2 regions of the Actinoplanes awajinensis subsp. mycoplanecinus genome follow, and region 2 is predicted to be linked to the other one. Evidence: riboswitches for the same ligand, from Rfam matches in the RefSeq annotation. Region 2 holds a riboswitch; the other holds the start of a gene.
What was found. Region 2 has a riboswitch for cyclic di-GMP ahead of ADL15_RS01555 (Calx-beta domain-containing protein). Riboswitches for the same ligand answer to the same signal wherever they lie in the genome.

Region 1: it holds a riboswitch for cyclic di-GMP, as region 2 does, so the genes downstream of both, ADL15_RS11905 (hypothetical protein) here and ADL15_RS01555 (Calx-beta domain-containing protein) in region 2, are expected to answer to the same signal.

Annotation. Positions count from the first base shown of each region.
Region 1 covers NZ_LLZH01000085.1:157-10,488, forward strand. Annotated here, with positions in the region: partial or broken gene ADL15_RS11895 (DUF5305 family protein) at 1-1,146, opposite strand, end outside; gene ADL15_RS55285 (hypothetical protein) at 1,333-1,653, shown strand; gene ADL15_RS11905 (hypothetical protein) at 1,753-2,193, opposite strand; cyclic di-GMP riboswitch class I at 2,219-2,293, opposite strand; gene ADL15_RS11910 (ribonuclease domain-containing protein) at 2,524-2,904, opposite strand; gene ADL15_RS11915 (hypothetical protein) at 3,085-4,659, opposite strand; gene ADL15_RS11920 (sensor histidine kinase) at 5,320-8,334, shown strand; gene ADL15_RS11925 (roadblock/LC7 domain-containing protein) at 8,331-8,738, shown strand; gene ADL15_RS11930 (DUF742 domain-containing protein) at 8,783-9,145, shown strand; gene ADL15_RS11935 (GTP-binding protein) at 9,126-9,740, shown strand; gene ADL15_RS11940 (nitroreductase family deazaflavin-dependent oxidoreductase) at 10,110-10,332, opposite strand, start outside.
Region 2 covers NZ_LLZH01000002.1:77,478-87,809, reverse strand. Annotated here, with positions in the region: gene ADL15_RS01555 (Calx-beta domain-containing protein) at 1-3,060, opposite strand, end outside; cyclic di-GMP riboswitch class I at 3,076-3,154, opposite strand; gene ADL15_RS01550 (Calx-beta domain-containing protein) at 3,382-8,619, opposite strand; gene ADL15_RS01545 (response regulator) at 8,806-9,423, opposite strand; gene ADL15_RS01540 (sensor histidine kinase) at 9,420-10,332, opposite strand, start outside.

The sequences.
Region 1 (10,332 bases), on a different contig from region 2:
GGGTGGAACGGTGTCCGCGGCGGGGGCGGGTGCGGCCTGAACAGGCGCGGTCTGGGCCGCGGTTCCGATCACCGAGGCGATGCCCAGGGCGGCCGACTTCTGGGCGCGGCGGGCCGGGTGGGGGAGGCCGGAGAGCGGGGGCTTCGCGGCTGTCGGTCGGAGCGCGGTGATCCGGTAGCGGTAGAGGACACCGTCGTCGCGGACCACGAAGTCGTCGGCGCCGTCCGGGCGGGTCCAGGTGAGGATCATCTGGCCGTATTTCTCGGCGAGCTTGACCAGCGCCGGGAACGTGGCGACCGTGACGACCGGCTCGTCCTGCTTGTTGTTGATCGGTTCGACCGGGACGAGCAGGTGACCGTAGCGGCGCTGGATCTGCGCCCGGGTCTGCAGCGGAACGCCGCGCAGCGCGGCCATCCCGACCCCGATCGCGGCCGCGATCGCGACCAGCAGCAGCCAGACCGCGTATTTGCGGGCCACCGCGGCGGTCAGCAGATCCCGGCCCAGCACGCTGATCTGCCGGGGGTAGATCCCGCCGCCCGAGGTCGACCCAGACTGGTTGACGACCAGGCTGTCAGCGCCACCGGCCAGGGCGAGCTGCATCGGGTTGAGCGCGAGGGAGAGCTGCGGATCGAACGAGGACCCGTCGCCGTGCTCGACATGCGCGGTCACCGCGATGGTGATCTGGCCGAGGTCGGTACCGATCGCCTTGCCCGCGGCCTGGACCCGCTCGTTGATGCCGTCGAGGTCGAGCAGGACCGTGCCGGTGTAGCGCTCGGCAGTGAACTTCCGGTCCTGCGACAACTGCATCGTCGAGTGCCACCCGGCGGGAGAGGAGAGGCGGGCGGTGACGGTGATGCTGCCGGGTTCGCCCTGGTACTGCAGTCGCAGGTCGACGAAGTCGGCAAGCTTGCGATAGATCGGATCGGGGGAGTAGGCGACGGTGCCGTCATAGGCCGCCGACGAGTCGACCTTGGCCGAGTAGGAGAACGTCATCGACTCCCCGGCCAGCGCACTGCTGGGGGCGGATTGGGTGGCCGGCTTCATCCACCCGAGCACGCCGAGCACGAGACCCGCGGCCGCGCAAAGAGCGGTCACCACGGCGAGAAGCCGGAGGATCGGGTTCAGGCGGCTGACAGCCTTGATCACGGCCGCGCCTGCAGCCCAGGATCCGCCTTTCCCAGACATGCCCTTGACTCTCTTTTTGCGGCGGCCACGGGGGATTTCTCGGCGCGTCTTGGCCGCCGCAGCTCCGCCGCTGACGAACATGAAGCCGAGCATCCCAAGTCCGGTCGGGCTGAGGAGAGGCTGTATCCAGGTGCCTATTTTAGGGACGTGGACAACGGCTCGTCCGATTACATCGGCGCCTTTCGGGGTATCGACATCCACGGATTCATTGTTGTCGCCCTTGAAAATAAATCCGTTCTTGGCATCACCGTCGATGATCCGATGCAGGACCTCCACTCGGCCGTCAGCACCATGGTAGGCGGCGATCTGCCCGACTTCGTAGGAATCGGACTTGGCGATGATTACGAAATCGCCAGCGAAGTAAACCGGGTTCATGCTTACGCCATGAGTGACCACGTAAGAGACCTGATGGGTGCCGATGCCCCACAAGCCGATGGCCGCCATCCCAAGGATGGCGGCCGCGGCTAGACGTTTGACCTGCACAGGTAGGCAATCCCAGGGGGAGTGCGAGCATGGCTCGCCTGCGATCCGACGCGGGAAACGGTATCCCGCGCGGACGCCCTCAGGTCAGGAAACCTCGATGCTGAAGGCACCCAAGGTCGAGTACCAGCCGTTGACGTTCGCAACGCCGGCAACCGATGCCGAGCATGTGGAACGGTATGTCGGTGCGGCTCCGACGACGGTGCAGGTGAAGCCGTCCGGGTCGTTTGTGTTGCTTGAGCCGGGGGTGCCGGTGATGCCGCTGATCGCCACGGCCTTTCCGAGCGCATCGGCGTTGAAGTCCAGCGTGAACGCGGTGACCTTGGTCGTAGCGCCGGTGATGTCAGAGTTGGTGAAGGCCATCGCCGTCAGGTTGGCTCCGACGACGGTGTGCGAGACGGTGCCGCCGAGGAAGGTCTTCTGGTTGGTGATGCCGTTCGTCAGACCTGCGCCGGTGAAGGCGGTGCTGCCGGCCGCGACGACACCGGCAACGGCCACGCCACCAAGAAGCTGAAGCATGCTGCGCATATAGATCGTGTCCCTTTGTTCGTTCGGTGGTAGCCCGGCCGACCTCGTGGGTCCCGTGGCTTTGCGTCCCCGGTTCGCACCGGGTTTGCCCTTCTCGCCGAGCGGACTTCGTCATCCCCTGGCAGCAAGTGTTTCGGTCATTCCCTCGCTGCGATTGAGCGTTAGTCGGGACTTTCTTGTTCAGACTTTTCGATTTGCAGTGCCTTAGTGCGTTCCGGGTGCTAATGGTTGCGCGCCGGTTGCGGATGACCCGGCAGCGGGACCGAAGCGGGGCCGAACGCGACGCGGCGGCCGTCACCAGACGGCCGCCGCGAACGTACAAAATCGGGTTCAGAGTTTGTAGAAGGTCACGTAGTGGTCCGGGGTGAAGTAGGCGACCTTGGTGCTGCGGTTGACCACGATCCGGTAGGCGTCACGCGAGGCGCCCCGGGCGCGGGAGTAGACGTCGTATTCGTTGTAGGTCGCCGTCGGCAGGTAGCCCTCGCGGTTCTGGAACGTGCCGCCGGTGTAGTTGTAGTTGCCGTACGGCCACGAGTACCAGCCCGAGCTGGTCGGCCAGCCGAGCGAGGACCAGCCGGTGACCGCGGTACGCGCGGCCGAACAGCGGCTGATCGTGCACGTCGAGTAGACGGCGGCCTGCGCGGCCGAGGTGTGCGTGGGCGCGACCACGGCGGGTGCGACCAGCGCGGTGCCGGCCAGCCCGAAGACCATGGCGAGGCTGAGCAGCAGCTTGCGACCGCGCGGCAGGGAGCGGGGGAGCGTGCGGGGATGAGTCACGTCGAACTCCGATGCGATGAGAGGGGATGGGCCTCGGACATCGACCATCGTCTAGGTCTGTGCCGCGCCGCGGTAGCTCTCAATCGAGTCATTCCATCGGAGTTAACGAATGTTTTACTGCCCTCCGAGCCCGCTTACCCAATCGACATAATCTGTTTCCTGGCGAGGCTTGCGCCCGGGGCCGGAGCCGTGCGGGCCGCTGATCGAGGTGGGTTCCACGACCGGCCCGTGAGATGCCGGCCCGTGAGACGCCGAACCGTGGGACGCCGGCCCGTGAGACGCCGAACCGCGTGGCGCCGGGACCCGGGGCTGCTCGGCCGTGACCGAGCCGGACCGGCCGCTCGGCGGGCCCGCGGTGAAACCGTTGAACGAGTCGGAGCCCGGCGCGGGCGGGGGCGGCGGCGGGGTGGCCTTCCCCCGGGAGCGCCAGCCACGGCCACCGGAGGCCGGGGTCGGCTGCTGGCCGGAGAAGCGCGGCGGGTTCTCCGGGGCCGGCGCCTGCGGCGGCGCCTGGTTCGGGGTGGGCGCCGGGTGGGACGGGTACGGCGTGGGAGCCGGCTGAGCCGGGTACGGCGCGGCGACCGGTGCGGGCGGGAACGGCGCGCCGGAGCGGAACGGGCTGCCGGTGCCGCCGGAGAACGGGTTGTTCGGCGTGCCCGCCGCGGTCGCGATCACCCCGGTGTCGGCCGGGTGCACCGCCGCCGCGGCTGAGGCCTGGGCGATGGCCGACTGCGCGGGCGCGTCCCGGTGCGGGAGAGCGGGCGGCGGATCCTCTTCCTCCCGTACCGAAGGGGGTTGAGAAACCGGAGCGGCCGCGGGCGCGGAAGAAGCAGTGGTGGCCGGAGTGCCGCGGACGATCGCGACGAGCACCGAACCGAGCACCCCGGCGCCGCACGCGGTCATCGCCGACCAGTACGGGTCGGCTCGGAAGCCGGTCGCGGCGCCTTCCGGCCCGGCGATCAGGTACGCCACGGTCAGCAGCGCCGGGCCGGCCAGCCCGGCCAGGCCCACGGCCAGCGTCGGCAGCTGGTTCCCGCGGGCCGCCCAGCCGACCGCCAGCCCGGCCAGCAGGGCGAGCGTCGGCATGGTGAGGAACGCGGTGTGCCCGGCCACGGCCGCCGGGATCAGGCTGCCGCTCAGCACGCCGAGCCGGATCGCGATCGGGGTGTGGCCGGGCAGCAGCGACGGGACGACCGAGACCAGCGCGACGATCCACATCAGCGAGCTCAGTGCGGCCACGTTCCAGCGCGCGGCGGGCTTCGCGGCGGCGGCCCAGCCGGCGAAGATGCCGGCCGCCGCGCCGAGCCCGGCGGCCAGCCCGATCACGAAGACCGGCTGCACCCCGGCGACCTGAGCGGCCCGAGCCGGCTGCATGGTCAGCGGGAGGACGGCGAGCGAGCCGAGGCCGGCCGCGATGCCCACGCCGAGCGCGCCGCCACCGCCGACCGGGCGGGGCAGCCACCGTGGTCGCAAACCGGTGGCGATCGTCGCGCCGATGGCCGCGGCGGTCATCGTGATCCAGGCGACCCAGGCGAGCTGCGCGGTCCATTGGTCACGCGCAGTGACATCCAGGATGCGGTCGAGTCGCACGACGCCGAGTCCGTAGGCGATGCCGAGTTGGCCGGCTCCGATCACCGCGGCCGCGAGGGCGGTGGCGGCCAGCAGCTTCACCCAGCTCCGAAATGCCATGCCGCGCACGTTACGTAATCCGGTGGCCGGTACGCCAGTGGGAGACCGGCTTCTTAAGGCAGCCTAAAGTCTGGATCTTCATCAATCGAAATACATCGATCAATTAAGGTAACCCTCGGTAACTCTGAGGCGACGTACGGAATGGTTGCCAGACCAACCCTCCAGAGTGGACACTGTCTGCCACGGACAACGTGTCCGTCGTGTCGTGCCAATCCTTGCGAACGTGAGAACCCTGCTCAGAAGCCGCGGGTACGTGAAACGCGGGACGGGACTCTCACATAGTGGTTGGAATCGTGAAAGTGTGCGGCAGCTCTGGCCGCGTGGGTGGCCACGAATGAGGTATTTGCGCACGTCAACGCCACGACGGCGGCTGTGGGCGGAGTTCGCGCGCGGTTACCACCCGGACAGCCCGGCGGTTTCCGGGAGGATCCAGGCTTCCCAAACCGCACAGGGTTCTGATGAAATCGCCGCCGTGCCGATAACGGCACGGACCTTGCTGCGCGCGCCGGACGGGGCCGGACCGCAGCCCTCGGACGGCTTCGCGCCGGCGTCACCGAAGACAATATTCCGGGGTGCCCAGTGAGGCTGGACGATCGCGAAGGAGATGTCGTGAGCGCGGGATCCTCGGGCCTGGCTGTGCGACGTGCTTCTTTCCCGCGGTTGCGGGACGCAAGCGTCCGCGCCAAGCTCGCCGGACTTTTGATCATTCCGCTGGTGGCCGTGCTGGTGCTCGCCTCGGTGCGGCTGGCCGACGTACGCGGACGTGCCACCGACGCGGCCCGAGTGGCCGATTTGACCCAGCTGGGCACCGACCTCTCCGGCCTGACCCTGCTGCTGCACCGCGAGCGGATGGCCGCCGCCGTGTTCCTGACCTCGTCGAAGGCGTCGGCCGAACCGCTCAAGTCGGCGAGCGCGGCGGTGGACGGGCAGGTCCGGCTGTTCCGCGAGCACCGCGGCGAGATCACCGATGTGCCGGTCCGGGTGCGCGACCGGCTCCAGCTGATCCAGGACGAGCTCGGCGAGCTGGCCGCGATCCGGACCTCGGTGTCCGCGCGGGACGACATGACGGTCGCCTCGGCGATCCAGCAGTACGGCAAGATCCTTGACGGACTGTCCGATTACGACGACGCGGTGAGCCAGGTTGCCGACCCGGGGCCGGTGGCTGACGGGCTGCGCGCTCTCGCCGCCTTCAGCCGGATCGAGTCGGCCGCCGGTGACCAGGAGGCCGCCGCGTACGTGGTTCGCGCCACCGGCTCGCTCACCGCCGCCTGGCAGCAGGAGCTGATCGGCACGCAGACCTCCCGGCAGGACGCGCTCGACGACTTCCGGCAGATCGCCACCGTCGACCAGGTCGGTCTGATCGAGGCGACCCTGGCGAACGCCGCGGTGGCCCGGGCGGACGGCCTGGTCACCCGGCTCACCGGGCCCTCGCCGGTGACGACCACCGACCTGATCAAGACGTACGCCGAGGTCCTGTCGCTCTTCCGGAGCGCCGAGACCCAGCTCGAGACCGAGGTCGTCCAGGTCGCCGAGGACGAGAGCAAAGCCAGCACCCAGCGCGCCACCCTCGAGTTCGTGGTGGTGCTGCTGGTCCTGCTCGGCGCGATCGGGCTGGCCTTCTACATCGGACGCAACCTGCACCTGTCGCTGCGCCGGCTGCGCGAGGGCGCGCTCCTGGTGGCCCACCGGGACCTGCCCGAGGCGGTCAGCCAGCTGCAGGACGTGGAGAGCCTGGGCGAGGGCGGTGTCGACCGGATCATCGCGCAGACCCGGGACCCGATCCGGCTCGCCGAGCGCGACGAGTTCGGCCAGGTGGCCGAGGCGTTCAACATGGTGCACCGGGAGGCCATCCGGGTCGCGGCCGAGCAGGCCGCGCTGCGGACCAGCGTCTCCGCGATGTTCCTCAGCCTGGCCCGGCGCAGTCAGGCGCTGGTCGACCGGATGATCGGCGAGCTGGACCAGATCGAGCGCACCGAGGAGGACCCGAAGCGGCTGGCCAAGCTCTTCGACCTGGACCACCTCGCCACCCGGATGCGCCGCAACGACGAGAACCTGCTGGTGCTGGCGGGCGCGGACGTGGGCGCGCCGCGCCGCGAGGACGCGCTGCTGATCGACGCGCTGCGGGCTGCCCAGTCCGAGGTGGAGATGTACCACCGGATCGAGTTCGGTGCGATCGACACCGACGTCTCGGTCACCGCCGCCGCGGTCAACGACGTGGTCCGGCTGATCGCCGAACTGCTGGACAACGCGACCCGGTTCTCCCCGCCGACGACCGTGGTGATGGCGCACGGGCGACGGTCCGGCGACCACGCCGTGGTCCAGGTCGAGGACCACGGTCTCGGAGTCTCGTCCGAGCAGCTGGAGCTGATCAACCGGCGACTGGCCGAGCCGACCGAGGTCGACGTCAGTGCGTTCCGGCTGATGGGTTTCGCGGTCATCGCCCGGCTCGCGGCCCGGCACGGCATCGAGGTGCGCCTGCTGCCCAGCCGCGAGGGCGGGACGATCGCCGAGATCACCCTGCCGCCCGACATCGTGGCGCTGCCCGGCGCGCCGGCCGCGCCCGGCCGGGCGGCCAGCTGGACCCGGCCCGGTCCGGCACCGCAGACCACTGCCGGTCCGGACCGTCCGGCCGAGGTACGTCCGCCGATCCGGTCCGCGCCGGCGCCGTCGCAGGCCATGCCGCGGTGGGCGCAGATGGTGGTCGGGCCGCAGGACGACCTGGATCTGAAGCCGACACCGGACCGGCCGCCGCTGCCCACCCGGGTGCCGAAGCCGACCACGCCCGAGCTGCCGTCGGCGCCGCTGTTCGTGCCCGCTTCCTCGGCCGCGCCGGTTTCCGCGGCGCCGGTTTCCGCGGCGCCGGTTTCGGCGCAGCCGCTGACCGCCCGGCCGATCTCCGCACAGCCTCTGGTCGCCCGGCCGATCTCCGCGCAGCCGGTTTCGGCCCGGCCGTTCTCGGCGCCACCGGTCTCCGCGCCGGGTTCTGCGCCGGGTTCTGCGCCGGTTTCCGCACAGCCGGCCTACCGGAGGGACGCGCCGGTTTCCGCGCAGCCGGCCTTCCCGAGGGACGCGCCGCTGACCGCGCCGAGGACCGCGCCGCTGGCCGCACCGAGGACCGCGCCGCAGGTGGGCATGCCCACGGCGGGCGGCCCGGTCAACGGCCACGCGATGGCGGCGCCGTCGGCACCGATCGAGGCGCCGATCCAGGTCGAGATGCAGCACGGCTGGTTCGAGCCGGAAGTCGAAGCCCCGACTCTGCGTGGCATGCCGACCGCCGGTTACGCTCCGGCCCCGGTCTCCGCGGCGCCGGGCAGCGCACCGCCGCAGCGGCCGGCCGCCGCTCCGACCACCGAGGGACACGCCGTGCCCCGACCCCGTACCGCCCCCGAGGACCGGTGGCGCACCGCCGCGGACGAGGGCTGGCACCGCGCCATGGCGGCCGCCGCACCGGTGGACGCCGGCATCACCCGTACCGGCCTGCCGAAACGCATCCCGCAGGCGCAACTCATTCCGGGCGGGGTGCAGGAGGCGCCCCGGGCACAGAACCGTCGCAGCCCCGACGACGTGCGTGGACTGCTCTCCGCGTATACCCGTGGGGTGCAGCGAGGACGGACGGACGGCGTCGCCGATTCCGCCGCCGTGGCACCACAGGCTCCTAAGGAGAACGAACAGTGACCAGGTCTCCCACCATGCAGGACATGGGCTGGCTGCTCAACAACTTCGCTGACAGCATCGCGGGTATCGCGCACGTCGTCGCGGTCTCCGCGGACGGTCTGTTGCTGGCGTGCTCGCGCGATCTGCCGAGTGACCGGGCCGATCAGCTGGCCGCGATCACGTCCGGTGTGGTCAGTCTGACCGACGGTGCGTCCCGGATGTTCACCGCCGGAAAGGTCATGCAGACCATCATCGAAATGGATAGCGGCTATCTTTTCCTGATGTCCATCAGCGACGGGTCATCGATGGCCGTGCTGGCGGCGCGCAGTTGCGACGTCGGTCAGGTCGGTTACGAGATGGCTCTGCTGGTGGAGCGCGTCGGTGCAGCGTTGTCACCGGCGACGCGCGAAGCCGTCAGCCACTAGGCGCCGGGGCCGCTGGGCCCCGGTGGAGATGAGGTGACCGCGACATGACAGAGCCGCACGATCCCCGGGGCAACCTGGTGCGGCCGTACGCGGTGACCCGCGGCCGGACCGAGCCGATCCGGGACATCCCGATCGAAGCGGTCCTGGTCGCCAGCCCGCCGGCCGTACAGGAAGCGCGTTTCGCCGGGCATGACAAGTACCGCATCGCCGTGTTGTGTGAGCCGAAAGCCCAATCGCTCGCCGAACTCGCGGCGCTGACCCGCCTGCCTCTCGGGGTGGCCCGGGTCCTCGTCGCCGACATGGTCGCCGACGGTTTGCTCACGCTGCACAGTGCCGCTCCTCGTAAGGGCTACACACAGCGAATGGATCTGCTGGGAAGGGTTTTGAGTGGACTTCGCAAGCTCTGAGCGGGCGGGTACGCCTTCTTCGGAGATCACCTCCGCGAAAATCGTCGTCGCCGGTGGCTTCGGCGTCGGGAAGACGACCCTGGTCGGCGCGGTCTCCGAGATCGAGCCGCTGACGACCGAGGCCGTGATGACCGCGGCCGGCGCCGGGATCGACGACGCCTCCAAGGTGCCCGAGAAGGGCACCACCACGGTGGCGATGGACTTCGGCCGGATCACCATGGCCGACGACCTGATCCTCTACCTGTTCGGCACGCCCGGACAGACCCGCTTCTGGTTCATGTGGGACGAGTTGATCCGGGGCGCGGTCGGCGCCGCGGTCCTGGTCGACACGCGCCGGCTGACCGACGCGTTCGCGCCGCTCGACTACTTCGAGAACCGGCACCTGCCCTACCTCGTGGCGGTGAACTGCTTCGACGAGTCGCCGCGCTACGAGGCGGAGGAGGTGCGGGAGGCGCTCGCCATCCCGGCCCGGGTTCCGCTGATCATGTGCGACGCCCGGCACCGTGAGTCGGTCAAGGCCGTCCTCATCGGCGTCGTCGAGCACGCCATGGCCACCCTGGTGACCGAACATGAACAGGGGGCCGTCGTCGGCTGACTGACCGTTTCAGGCCAGCCGGGGAAACCCAAAATCAAGATCTTTTTGTCGTGCGTCCGCTGGGGTGCGGATCGTCGCTCCCGCCGGGACCCCTGCGGTCTTCGCTGGCCGCTACGCGTCCAGAACGCGAAGACCTCCGGGGCGACGTCCGCGGGTGGTCACGGTCCCAACCCCACGTCCCGTGGTCCACGAGCCGCCGCGGCCCGCGCTCGTTCGCCCGGGCCCGGCTGCTCAGGCGCGGCCCGGCTCCAGCCCGGCCCGGCTGCTCAGGCGCGGCCCGGCTTGAGCTCGGCCCGGCTTCAGCGCGGCCCGGCTGTTCGAGCGCGGCCCGGCTTCAGCTCGGCCCGGCTGCTCAAGCGCGGCCCGGCTTCAGTTCGGCGTGAGGCGGATCACCGGGTACTGGCGGGCGGACTTGCCCTGATATTTCGCGATACGGGGCTGCGCGGCGGTGATGCGCTGCCAGGCCTGCTCGCGGTCGGCGCCGTCGAGCCGGTGCGGCGTCACCGGCACGACACCCCGGCCGGGCAGTTCGATCGACGCCCGGTCCGGGTGGGCCACCAGGTTGGCGTGCCAGTCAGGGTGCTGCCCGCCC
Region 2 (10,332 bases):
CGTCCAGCCCTGGGTGATCTTCCGAGCGCCGAACTTGAAGTTGCCGGAAGCGTCGGCCTTCGTGCTGACCAGCCACTTCGTCTTCAGCGGGTCGGTGACCGGCAGCGGCGCGCCCCACAGCTCGACAGTCGCGCCGGGAGCGGCCTTGCCGGATGCGACAACCGAACCGATGCCCTTGGCCGGGCTGGTCAGGTCCAGCGTCGGCCGGATAACCGCGCTGTCGTCGGACGTGACCGTGACGGTCGCATCGCCGTTGACGATCTGCGCGCCCTGCGGGTTGGCGTTGGTGATCCGGACCGAGAAGGTCTCGTTGTCTTCCTTGTCCCAGTCGTCGATGACCGGGACCTTGATCCAGGCCTTCATCGTGCCCGGCGGAACCGTCAGGGTGCCCTTGGTGAGCTTGTAGTCCTTGCCCTGCTTGGCCGTGCCGTCCGCGGTGTCGTACTGCAGCGTCACGTTCTGCACGGTGGACGTGGCGTCACCGGTGAAGGTCAGGTTGACCGGGACGTCAGCGGTGCCGTCCTTCTCGCTGACCGTCACGTCACCGATGGAGGCCGCCGGCGGAAGGTCCAGCGGGTCATCGGCGATCTTGTAGGTGCCGACCGAGTTCGCGAAGCCGGTCAGCGCACCGGTCTTCTCGTTCGCGGTGACGTTGAAGCCTTCGGCCGGCTCGTCGATCTGGTCGTCGAGCGCCTGGATCCACCAGGTGTAGCCGCCGCCGACCATGGGAATGTCGGTGAGCGCTCCGGTGTAACCACGCGGAACCTGGACCGTCGCGGTCGCGAGGGTGTCGGGAGCCGTGAAGTCCGTGTCCACCGTGGCCGGGTTGGTTGCGGCACCACCCACGGTGAGACCGACGTTGTACGGGTACTCCGACACACCAACGATCTTGCCGGTGACCCCGATGGACTGGCCCTCGCTCACGTTACCGGTGGTGAAGACCAGCGTCGGCTGGGCGTCGTCGTTCCCGATGGTGACCACCGCGAGGTGCTTGACGAACGGCGTGTCCGTGGCAGTGACGTCCGAGCTGGCCGTCGTGATGCCGACGGTCAACTTCTGGTCCTTCTCGTACACCGTGTCGCCGTTGATCGGGATGCTCAGCGTCCCGGTCTTGTCCCCGGCCTTGATCGTCACGGACGAGACGGTCGGCTGGTCGTAGTCGTTGTCGCCCGCCAAGGTGCCCGAGTCCACCGCGGTGTCCACACTGGGCGCCGGGTTGAACGAGGTGGTGAAGACGGTGTCGGTCGGAGCGGCACCGGTCAGGGTGATCGGTACCTGGGCCAGCGTGGTGCCGCTGTTGCCTTCGGTGACCGAGACGTCGCCGACGTTGAAGGTCGGCTTGGCGTCGCCTTCCCCGAACTCGGTGATGGTGGTGCTGAAGTCCCCGGCGTTGCCGATGGTGCTCGTGGAACTGGAGATCGCGAGATCGAAGGCCTCGTCGCCCTCCAGGACCGTGTCACCGTAGAGCGTGACCGGGATCTCTTCCTTCCAGGTCCCCGGGACGACGCCCGCGGGGATCGTAACCGTGCCCGAGGTGGCCTTGTAGTCGGAGCCCGCCTTGGCGGTGCCGTCCTTGGTCGCCCAGTCGATCTTGATCGGCACCGGGTAGGTGCCGGCGTCGATCGTCAGCTTGAGTTTCTGCACCTTCTCGCCCGAGTCGCCTTCCGGCAGCGAGGCACCGCTGACGGTCGTGAGCGCGACGTCCGGACCCGGGTCGTTGTCGTTGATGAGGCCCACGGCGGTGGTCTTGGTGCCGAGGGTGACACCGGTCCCGCCGGTGATGACCTCCTTGATGTTCTCCGTGCCCTCGAAGGTGCCGTCGTCATCCGTCGGGACCGCGATCGTCCGCGTGGTCGCGTAGGCCGGGATCGTCGCCGATCCCGGGACGCCGCTGGTGTAAGGGGTGGTGATGTCCGCGGTGGCGGCCGCCGTCGAGTCGTCCCGGGTCGTTCCGGCGGTGGCGTAGTAGCCGATCGCCAGGCTGGCCGAGTCCGAAGGCCGGTCCAGGGTCACCGGGAAGTTGAGGGCACCACCCTCGGTCACGGCCGCCATGGCGTCACCGATGGTCGCCACCGGTGCGGCGTCGTCGTCCGTGATGGCGATGGTGGCCGTGTTGGCGCCGACGCCCGACTTCAGCACCACCGGGGTGTCCGTCGCGTTGACGGTGAAGGACTGGTTCGTCGCCGTCTCGTCGATGTTGTCATCGTAGAGCTGGACGGTGGTGGTACCGGTGTACGTGTACTCGGGGATGGTGAACAGCGCCGTCGACGGGAGCGCGTCGTAGTCCCGCAGAACTCCACCGCCAGAGACGGCGTTGTTCAAGACGGTCATGCTCCCACCATCGGCGGTAGCCACCGGAATGGTGAGCGGGTGCGGCAGAACCTTGTTCAGCGTCGCGGTGACGGTGACCTTCTTTTGCACGGTCGCGCCTGCGGCGTCCTTGGACGCGGTCTCCGCCACGGTCGAGGTCGACGGTGAAACCGTGTAGGTCGGGTAGTCGGCGTCGGCGACCGCCCAGATCGTTCCGGTCCCGGACTTGGTGTTACCCAGCGTGTCCGTCGCTACCAGGTTGAACGTCTCATCGGCTACGCCGGCGTCAGCCTGGGTGTCCGCACTGATCGTGATCGTGTTGGAGCCGCTCGACGACGTCCCGGGGAAGGTGATGGTCCCGGTCCGGCTCAGCGTGGTGGAGTAGTCCTCGGTGTCAGTGGTGGTGCTGGCGGCGACGGGGGGAATGGCGCCAGGGTTGGCGGCGGTGAAGGAGGCGACACCGGTCGCCGTGCCACCCGAAGCCGCGAAGGTGAAGTCAGCCGGCGCCGCACCCGTGTAGGTGATCGTGAAGGTGACCTTGCTACCTTCCCAGCTTCCGGCGTTGCTGATCGTCAGGTTGTCAACGGAGGACGGGTTGGCCGCCAGCGCCGGCGAACCCACCATGACCGCGGGCACCATTCCCACCGCGGCGGCGACGACGGTCGCCAGGACTGTCCGGATCCGAGGTCGTCCCCAGAACGTGACCGGCACTCGCTCGTGCGACGCCGCTTGGATGGGTCGATGAAGCATTCTCTTCCTGTCTCCTTCGGCGGCTGGGCAACCTCCAGCGGGGAGGCCCCTGGCTTTGCGTCCTCGTCACCCGACGAGGCTGCCTGTTCGGGTACCGCACCTTGGGGCGGTTGGGGGCATCGGCGAACCGGCCCTCAGCAGCGCAAACACGGGACATGAGAGCCACGTGAGGCGGAGCCATACGTAATCTAACCGGCATATCAGCCCCTTTTCGGCGGAACGCCTTTTTCCGGCAGAGAGACCTTCACGTGCTCGGGGGTCACGGAGGTCGGGCCGGGCGCGAGAGTACCCACGACAACGGCTGCCAGCGGGGAACCCGGGTTACTTGACCTTGACGGTTTCGGTGTCCGAAGCGCCGGAGAGCACGCCGATCGACGGCGTGGAAGCGATCACCGCCCGGTACACGTACGTACCGCCGGACTTCAGCGATCGCAGCGTCGTGGTGTACTTCCCGGCCCGGTTGAGTTCGCCGGTGTCGACCTCGCGCCACTCGCCGGACACCCGGCGCTGGATGATCACCCGCTGGCCGGGTTCGTCCGGGTCGCCCCGGACGGCCATCGTCACGGTGCCCTTCGAGGACGAGACCACCACGAGGGTCGGGTCCTGTTTCACCGAGACCGTACGGACCGGCGAGGTCAGCTTGTTGGCCCTGGTCATCACCCGGTACCCGAGGGCGAAGGTGAGGGTGAACCGGTAGACCCCGTCGTCGTCAGCCGTCGTCGTCATCGCTTCCCGGAACGAGCCACCGGACGTGCCGACCGCGCGGAGCAACTCGACCTGGGCGTTCGCCCCGGCGACCCCGGACAGGGTTACCCGCCCGGGGCCGACGATGCTGGCCGGTGCAGTCAGCGTGGGCGCGGACGGCTTGTCGTCATCGGTGATGGTGACCTTGCCGTCCGGCTTGGCCAGGGTGACGCCGGCCGGGGACGGCGCGCCCAGTCGTACGGTGAATGTCTGGGTCGCCTCGTCCCGCTTGTCGGCCAGGACCGGAATGCGGATGGTGTCCGTCGAAGACGGTGAGGTCAGCGTCAGCTGACCGCTTGACGTGGTGTAATCCTTGCCCGCGTCGGCCGTGCCGGCGACGGTCGCCCAGGGCACGGTGATGGTCCGCTCGGTCGCCTTGGTGCCTCCGCTGAAGGTCAGGGAGACGGCCAGCTCGGCCGACCCGTCGCTCTCCCCCACCGTCGCGTCGCCGATCGTGACAGCCGGTGGGGTGTCGGCCGGGTCGTCGGCGACCTGGAAGGTCAGCACGTTCCCGCCGAAGGAGACCCTGAGAGTCTCGGTGTCCTCGTCAGTGGCGTCCCGGTTGAAGTGGATCGAGCCGAGTTTGACCTTGCTGCCGCTGAGCGTGCCGCCCGGGATCGTGACCTCGTCGTCGGTCAGGTCGTAGTCGGTGTTCTCGGCGGACGTGGCGACCACCGGGCTGTCGAAGGTCAGGTCGCGCTGCGCCACCCCCGTGATCGTTCCGGCCAGCTCGAACGTGTCACCCTCCATGAGCGCCGCCGAGGTCTGGTTCAGCGTGATCGCCGGTTTGGTCTCGTCGTCCGTGATCGTCAGCTGGCCCTGCTGGGCGGGGCCGGCGGCGTCCAACTCGCCGGCGGCGAGTTCCACGGACAGCCGGGCCGACTCGTCGCCCTCCCAGACAGTGTCCTGGCGGATCGGCACGTCGAGCGTGGCGCTCGTGCTGCCCGCCGGGATCCGCAGCGCCCGTGGCGGGTCGGTGTAGTCGGTCTCGCCATCGTCGTTCCCGCCGGGCGTGGCGGTGCCCGGCTGCATGCCGACGGTGAAGTCGACGGCCTCCTGCGCCGGCGCACTGAGCGTGACCTTGAAGCTCGCGGTGCCGCCCTCGGCGGCAAGCACGTCGCCGGTCACCGCGAACGACGGCACCGGCAGGTTCCGATCGTTCTCCAGAATGGTGACGGTGCCGGTGCCCGCTCCGACGGTGGCGCCGGCCGGACTGGCCGACAGCACCTGGACCTGGAAGTACTCGCTCGTCTCGACGCGGATGTCGTCGACGATCGGGATGTGGATTACGGCATCGCGCCCGCCGGTCGGCAGGGTCAACGAGCCCTCGGCGGTGGCGAAATAGTCGGCGGTGTCCGCGGTGCCGGGCAGGATGCGGTAAGCGACTGTCACCGGCTGCTCGCTGGCGGTCGCGCCGTTGCCGCCGGTGAAGGCGAGCCGGACCGGTACGTCGGCGACGCCGGCGTTCTCCTGCACGCTCACGTCCCCGACCGAGACGGTGGGCGGCAGGTCGGCGGGGTCGTCCGTGATGGTGTACGTCGTGACGACCGGGTCGACCCCCTCCACGGTCGTATTGGTCGCGGTCATCGTCAGGGTTTCGACCGGCTCGTCGATGGCGTCGTCGAGTAGGTAGATCGTGTGGATCGACACCGGGCCCGCAGTGCCCCCGGCGATGAACCCGAACGTCTCGACGTCGTCCACCGAGTAGTCGTCGGCCTCGGCCGGGTTCGCCCCGCCGCTGGTCGCGCCGGTGAACGTCAGGTCGTAGAGCATGTCGTTCTGCGCCGGCCCGCTCGGCGTGGCGATCACGTCGATCTCGTCGCCCTCCGCACCCGGCGCCGCGTTGAGCGTGATCGTCGGTACCGACTCATCGTCGGCAATGATGATCTTGCTGGTCTGCTCGGCCCCGGTCGCGTCGGTCTCGTCGTCGAGCAGCCTCATCGTCACCGCTATGTCCTCGGTGTACTCGTACACCTCGTTGTCGGTGATCGGTATGTCGATCGTGCCGGTTCGCTGTCCGGCGGGGATGGTCAGGATCCCGTCGTCCGGCGAGGAGAAGTCGTCGCTGTCGGCGATCCCGTCCCCGATCGACATGTCCAACTCGACGTCGCCCGGCGCCGCGGCGCTCAGCGTGACGGTGATCCGGGCATAGGCGTCGTCCCCCTCGGTCACGCGCACCTCCGGGGTCACGCTGAAGGTCGGCAGGTCGGCGGAGTCGACGATCGTGGCGGCGGTCTGGCTCGGGTTGCTCCCCGAGGCGTTGACCAGGTTGCTCAGATCGACGAGTACTGTTTCGCCGCCCTCCTCGACGTCGTCCGCGACGGTTTCGAACGTGATCGGCTCCGACAGTTGGTCCGGCGCGAAGACGAGCTTGCCGGAGGTGTCACCCGTGTAGTCGACATCTTCGGTAGCCGTGCCTTCAGCCGTTTCCGGGTTGAGCGTGTAGTCGACCTCGACCGTCTTCTCGGTCTTGGTGGCGGTGTTCCACGGCATGCCGGCGAAGCTGAGCCGGACCGGGAGCGAGGCGCTCTGGCCTTCGACAATCCGGGCGGGGTCGGGCGCCATGACGTTCGGTCCCAGCTCGGTGCTCGCGTCCTCGACGGTCGACGTCGCCGAGAACGTGCCCAGTGCGCCGTCGACACCCAGCTTGACGACGACGTCCACGGTCTCCGGGAACTCGTCGGTCTGGTCGACCAGCAGATCGACGGCGCCCAGGTCGATATGGTCGTCCCCGGGCTCGATCGAACCGGAGAGCACCAGGTCACCGGTGGTGAAGTCGCCGGCCTCCGCCGGGTCGCCGGACATGCCCGGCTTCACCTCCGCGGTCCACGGGATCGAGTCCTGCCCCGCGTTGCTCACGTCGGCGCCGAGTTCGACGTGGGCGCCCTCCTCCTGGTCGAACGTCCTGACGTCCAGTCGCGTCGGGGCGGTGTCGTCGTCCTCGATCGAAAGGGTGGCGGTCGAGCCCGCCTCCTCGCCGGCCAGGACCACGGTGAGAGTCGCTGTCTCGGTGGTTTCGTAGACCTCGTCGTCGAGGATCGGCACCTTGATCTCGCCGGTCTCGGACATGGCCGGAATCGTCAGTTCGACCGGCGGCGCGGTGTAGTCCCCCGCGGCGGTGCTCTGGTCGGCGATCGAGACGTCGAAGTGCACGTCCTCGGCGGCCGGCTCGGTCAGCGTGACGGTGAACGTGGCCGGATCCGCCTGGCCCTCGGTGGCCGCCACCTCGGACGTGACGGTGAAGTCCGGCCGGACCTGGTTGGTGATGGTGATGGGGACGGGGTTCCCGACGAGGTCGCCGGCATTCTGCGGATCGCTCAGCGCGAGGCTGAGGGTCTCGTCGGTCTCCACGTCGGCGTCGGCCTCGGTGGTCACGTGGATGCTCCCGGCGGTCGAGCCCGGCTCGAAGGCAAGGGTGCCGCTGGTCTCGCCGCTGTAGTCCGAGCCGTGGACGGCATCGACGGAGGACAGCGTCCAACTCGCCGACACCGGCTTTTCGGTCCTGGTGGCGGTGTTGCCGGGCACGTCGTCGAAGTCGAGGGAGTACGGCACGTCGAAGGAGGCGCCCTCCTTGAGGGTGACCGGGTCGGACCCGACGATGAGCGGCGGCAGGTCGGAATCCTTGTCCTCGATCGTCTCCAGGTTGCCGAACGGGTACCCGTTCATGTTCAGGCTGCCCAGATCGACCACGACGTTGAAGGTCTCCGCGAATTCGTCGGCCTGGTCCTCGGCCAGGCTGACCGTGCCCAGATCGACGTGCCCGTCTCCTGGCTGGATCGTTCCGGAGGCGACCACGCTGGCGGAGAAATCGGCAAACGCCGCCGGGCTGCCGGCTTCGACCCAGGCCGGGAACACCGACGCGGTCCAGGGGATCGGTTCCTGCGTCTCACCGATCACCAGTGCGTCGAGCACCATCGTCGTGCCCTCGGCCTGGGTGAGCGCCGGGACCGCCACCCCCGGCGCGTGGTCGTCGTTCGTGATGGTCAGCGTGGCGCTTGCCTCGCCGGACACCGGGGATTGCCCGTCCGCCGGCGCCACCGAGACGACGGCGGTCTCGTCCTTCTCGAAGACCTCGTCCCCGATGACCGTCACCGCGAACTCTTCGCTCTTCTTGCCGCCGGGAATCGTCACCGTGTCCGGCACGGCGTAGTCCGCGCCGCCCACCGTGCCGGCCGGCTGCACCGCGGTGTCGTCGTCGCCGGTCACCTTCAGGATGATCGGGGTGCTGCTGGGGTTGCTCAGCTCCACGGTGAACGGCACGTCGTGCGGGCCCGCCTCGGCGCTGCCCTCGTCCAGCGCGTCGCCGAAGGTGAGCGAGGCAACCGTCGGCGCGTCGTCGTCGTCCGGGATCGTGATCTCGTGCGAGCCGACGCCCGTCCCCACCTCGTTCCCGGGACTCGCCACCACGAACGAGTAGGTTTCCCCGCCCGGTTCGTAGATGTCGTCGCCCAGGATCTGCACTGCCACCTGTTTGAGCGTCTCGGCGGCGTCAAAAGTCAGATCTTCATCGAACGCCATGAAGTCGTCGCCCAGGGTCGCAGTCCCATCGGCCTCGGTCTCCAGGTGCACGGTGACCGGCGCATCCGGCGGAGGGCTCAGCATGACGTTGATGTACTCACCGCTCGGGCCCGACGTGCCCTCCACTGCCAGAGTGTCCTCGACGCTGATCGTGATGGTGTATTCGCCGTCCGCGCGGGCGGGTGGGGCGAACACGAAGATGCCCGGAAGCGTGCCCAGTGCCGCGGCGGCCGCAACCGAGAGTGCACTCCGAAACCTCGACGGCGACCACAACCGCGGGGGGACCCGATAACGCATGCGCTTCTCCTCTGATCGCCACCATCGGGCGAGAGGCCGAAAGATCGGACCGTGATCAGCGCATTGAGCTGCTAAAACGCGTCACACCGGATGAGTATGGCCGCCACCGGCGGCCATATCCGGCTGTTCCCGGTTTCCGCGCCCATCGATCACCGCGGTTGCCGTGTATCAGTCCCGCGCGTCCCGCTAGAGCAGGTCGTGCCGCATCGCGGTGGTCACTGCGGCCGTGCGGTCCGCCACGTCGAGCTTGTTGAAGACACGCAGCAAATGCGTTTTCACGGTCGCCTCCGCGATGAACAACCGCTTGCCGATGTCGGCGTTCGTCAGTCCCGCCGCCACCAGCCGCAGCACCTCGGTCTCCCGGGCCGACAGCGCCGGCGGCGCCGGGCTCCGCACCTGGCGGACCAGCGTCGACGCCACGCTCGGCGCGAGCACCGTCTCGCCCCGGTCGGCCGCGCGCACCGCCTCGGCCAGCTCGGCCGGTGTCGCGTCCTTGAGCAGGTAGCCGCAGGCGCCGGCCTCGATCGCGCGCAGGATGTCGCGGTCCGACTCGTAGGTGGTCAGCACCATCACCCGGATGCCCGGGTCGGCGGCCAGGATCCGGCCGGTCGCTTCGACGCCGTCGCCGCCGGGCATCCGCAGGTCCATCAGGACGATGTCGGGACGCTCACGGAGCGCGAGGTCGGCGCCCTCGGCACCGGAGGAGGCTTCGCCGATCACGGTCAGGTCCGGTTCGGCGTCGAGCATGCCGCGCAACCCCATGCGTACGACGGGGTGGTCGTCGACGAGCAGAATCCGGATCACGCGGGGACCTCCAGTTCGACGGTGGTGCCGGTGTCCGGATCGCTGCGCACGGTCAAGGTGCCGCCCACCTGCTCGGCCCGTGCCCGCATGCCGCGCAGCCCGAACCCGCCCGCCGCCCCGGCATCGAACCCGCACCCGTCATCCCGCACCACCACGCGCACCGACGACGAAGACACCGGCGCCGGGAAAGCCGACGACGGAGAAGCCGGCGCCGGGAAAGCCGACGGCGAAGAAGCCGGCGCCAGAGAAGCCGACGCCGACGGGGCCGGGACCGGCGAATAGGCGAGCAGCACACCCACCTCGTTCGCCCGGGCGTGCCGACGCACGTTGGTCAGTGCCTCCTGAGCCGCCCGCAGCAGCACCACCTCCACGGCGGTCGGCAGATCGCGGGGCTCCCCCGTCGTACGAAATAGGGCTTGAACTCCGGTTTCCTCGGTGAACCGCGCGGCCTGGCGGCGTACCGAATCCAGCAGACCGGAATCCAGCGCGGACGGTGCGAGGGCGGCGACCAGGGACCGGCTCTCCGCCAGATTCTCCTTCGCGGTGCGGACCGCGAGCGCCAGGCGTTCGTCGCGCAGCCCCGGATCGGCGGCCTGGACCAGCGTGATGATGCTGGTGAAGCCCTGCGCCAGGGTGTCGTGGATCTCGCCGGCCAGGCGGGTCCGCTCGGCGGTGACGCCGGCCTCGTGGGAGAGCCGGGCCACCTCGGCACGGCTCGCCTCGAGCTCGGCGATCAGGTTGGCGCGGTCGGTGCTCTGCCGGATCACCTGGATGATCCAGAATCCGAGCAGGATGCCGGCGGTTGCCGAGATCGCCGCGATGACCAGGTCCATCAGCACGCTGCCGGACCCGGTCACCAGATCGGCGACGACCGGCACCGCGTTCGCCGCCACCACCGCGACGATCGCG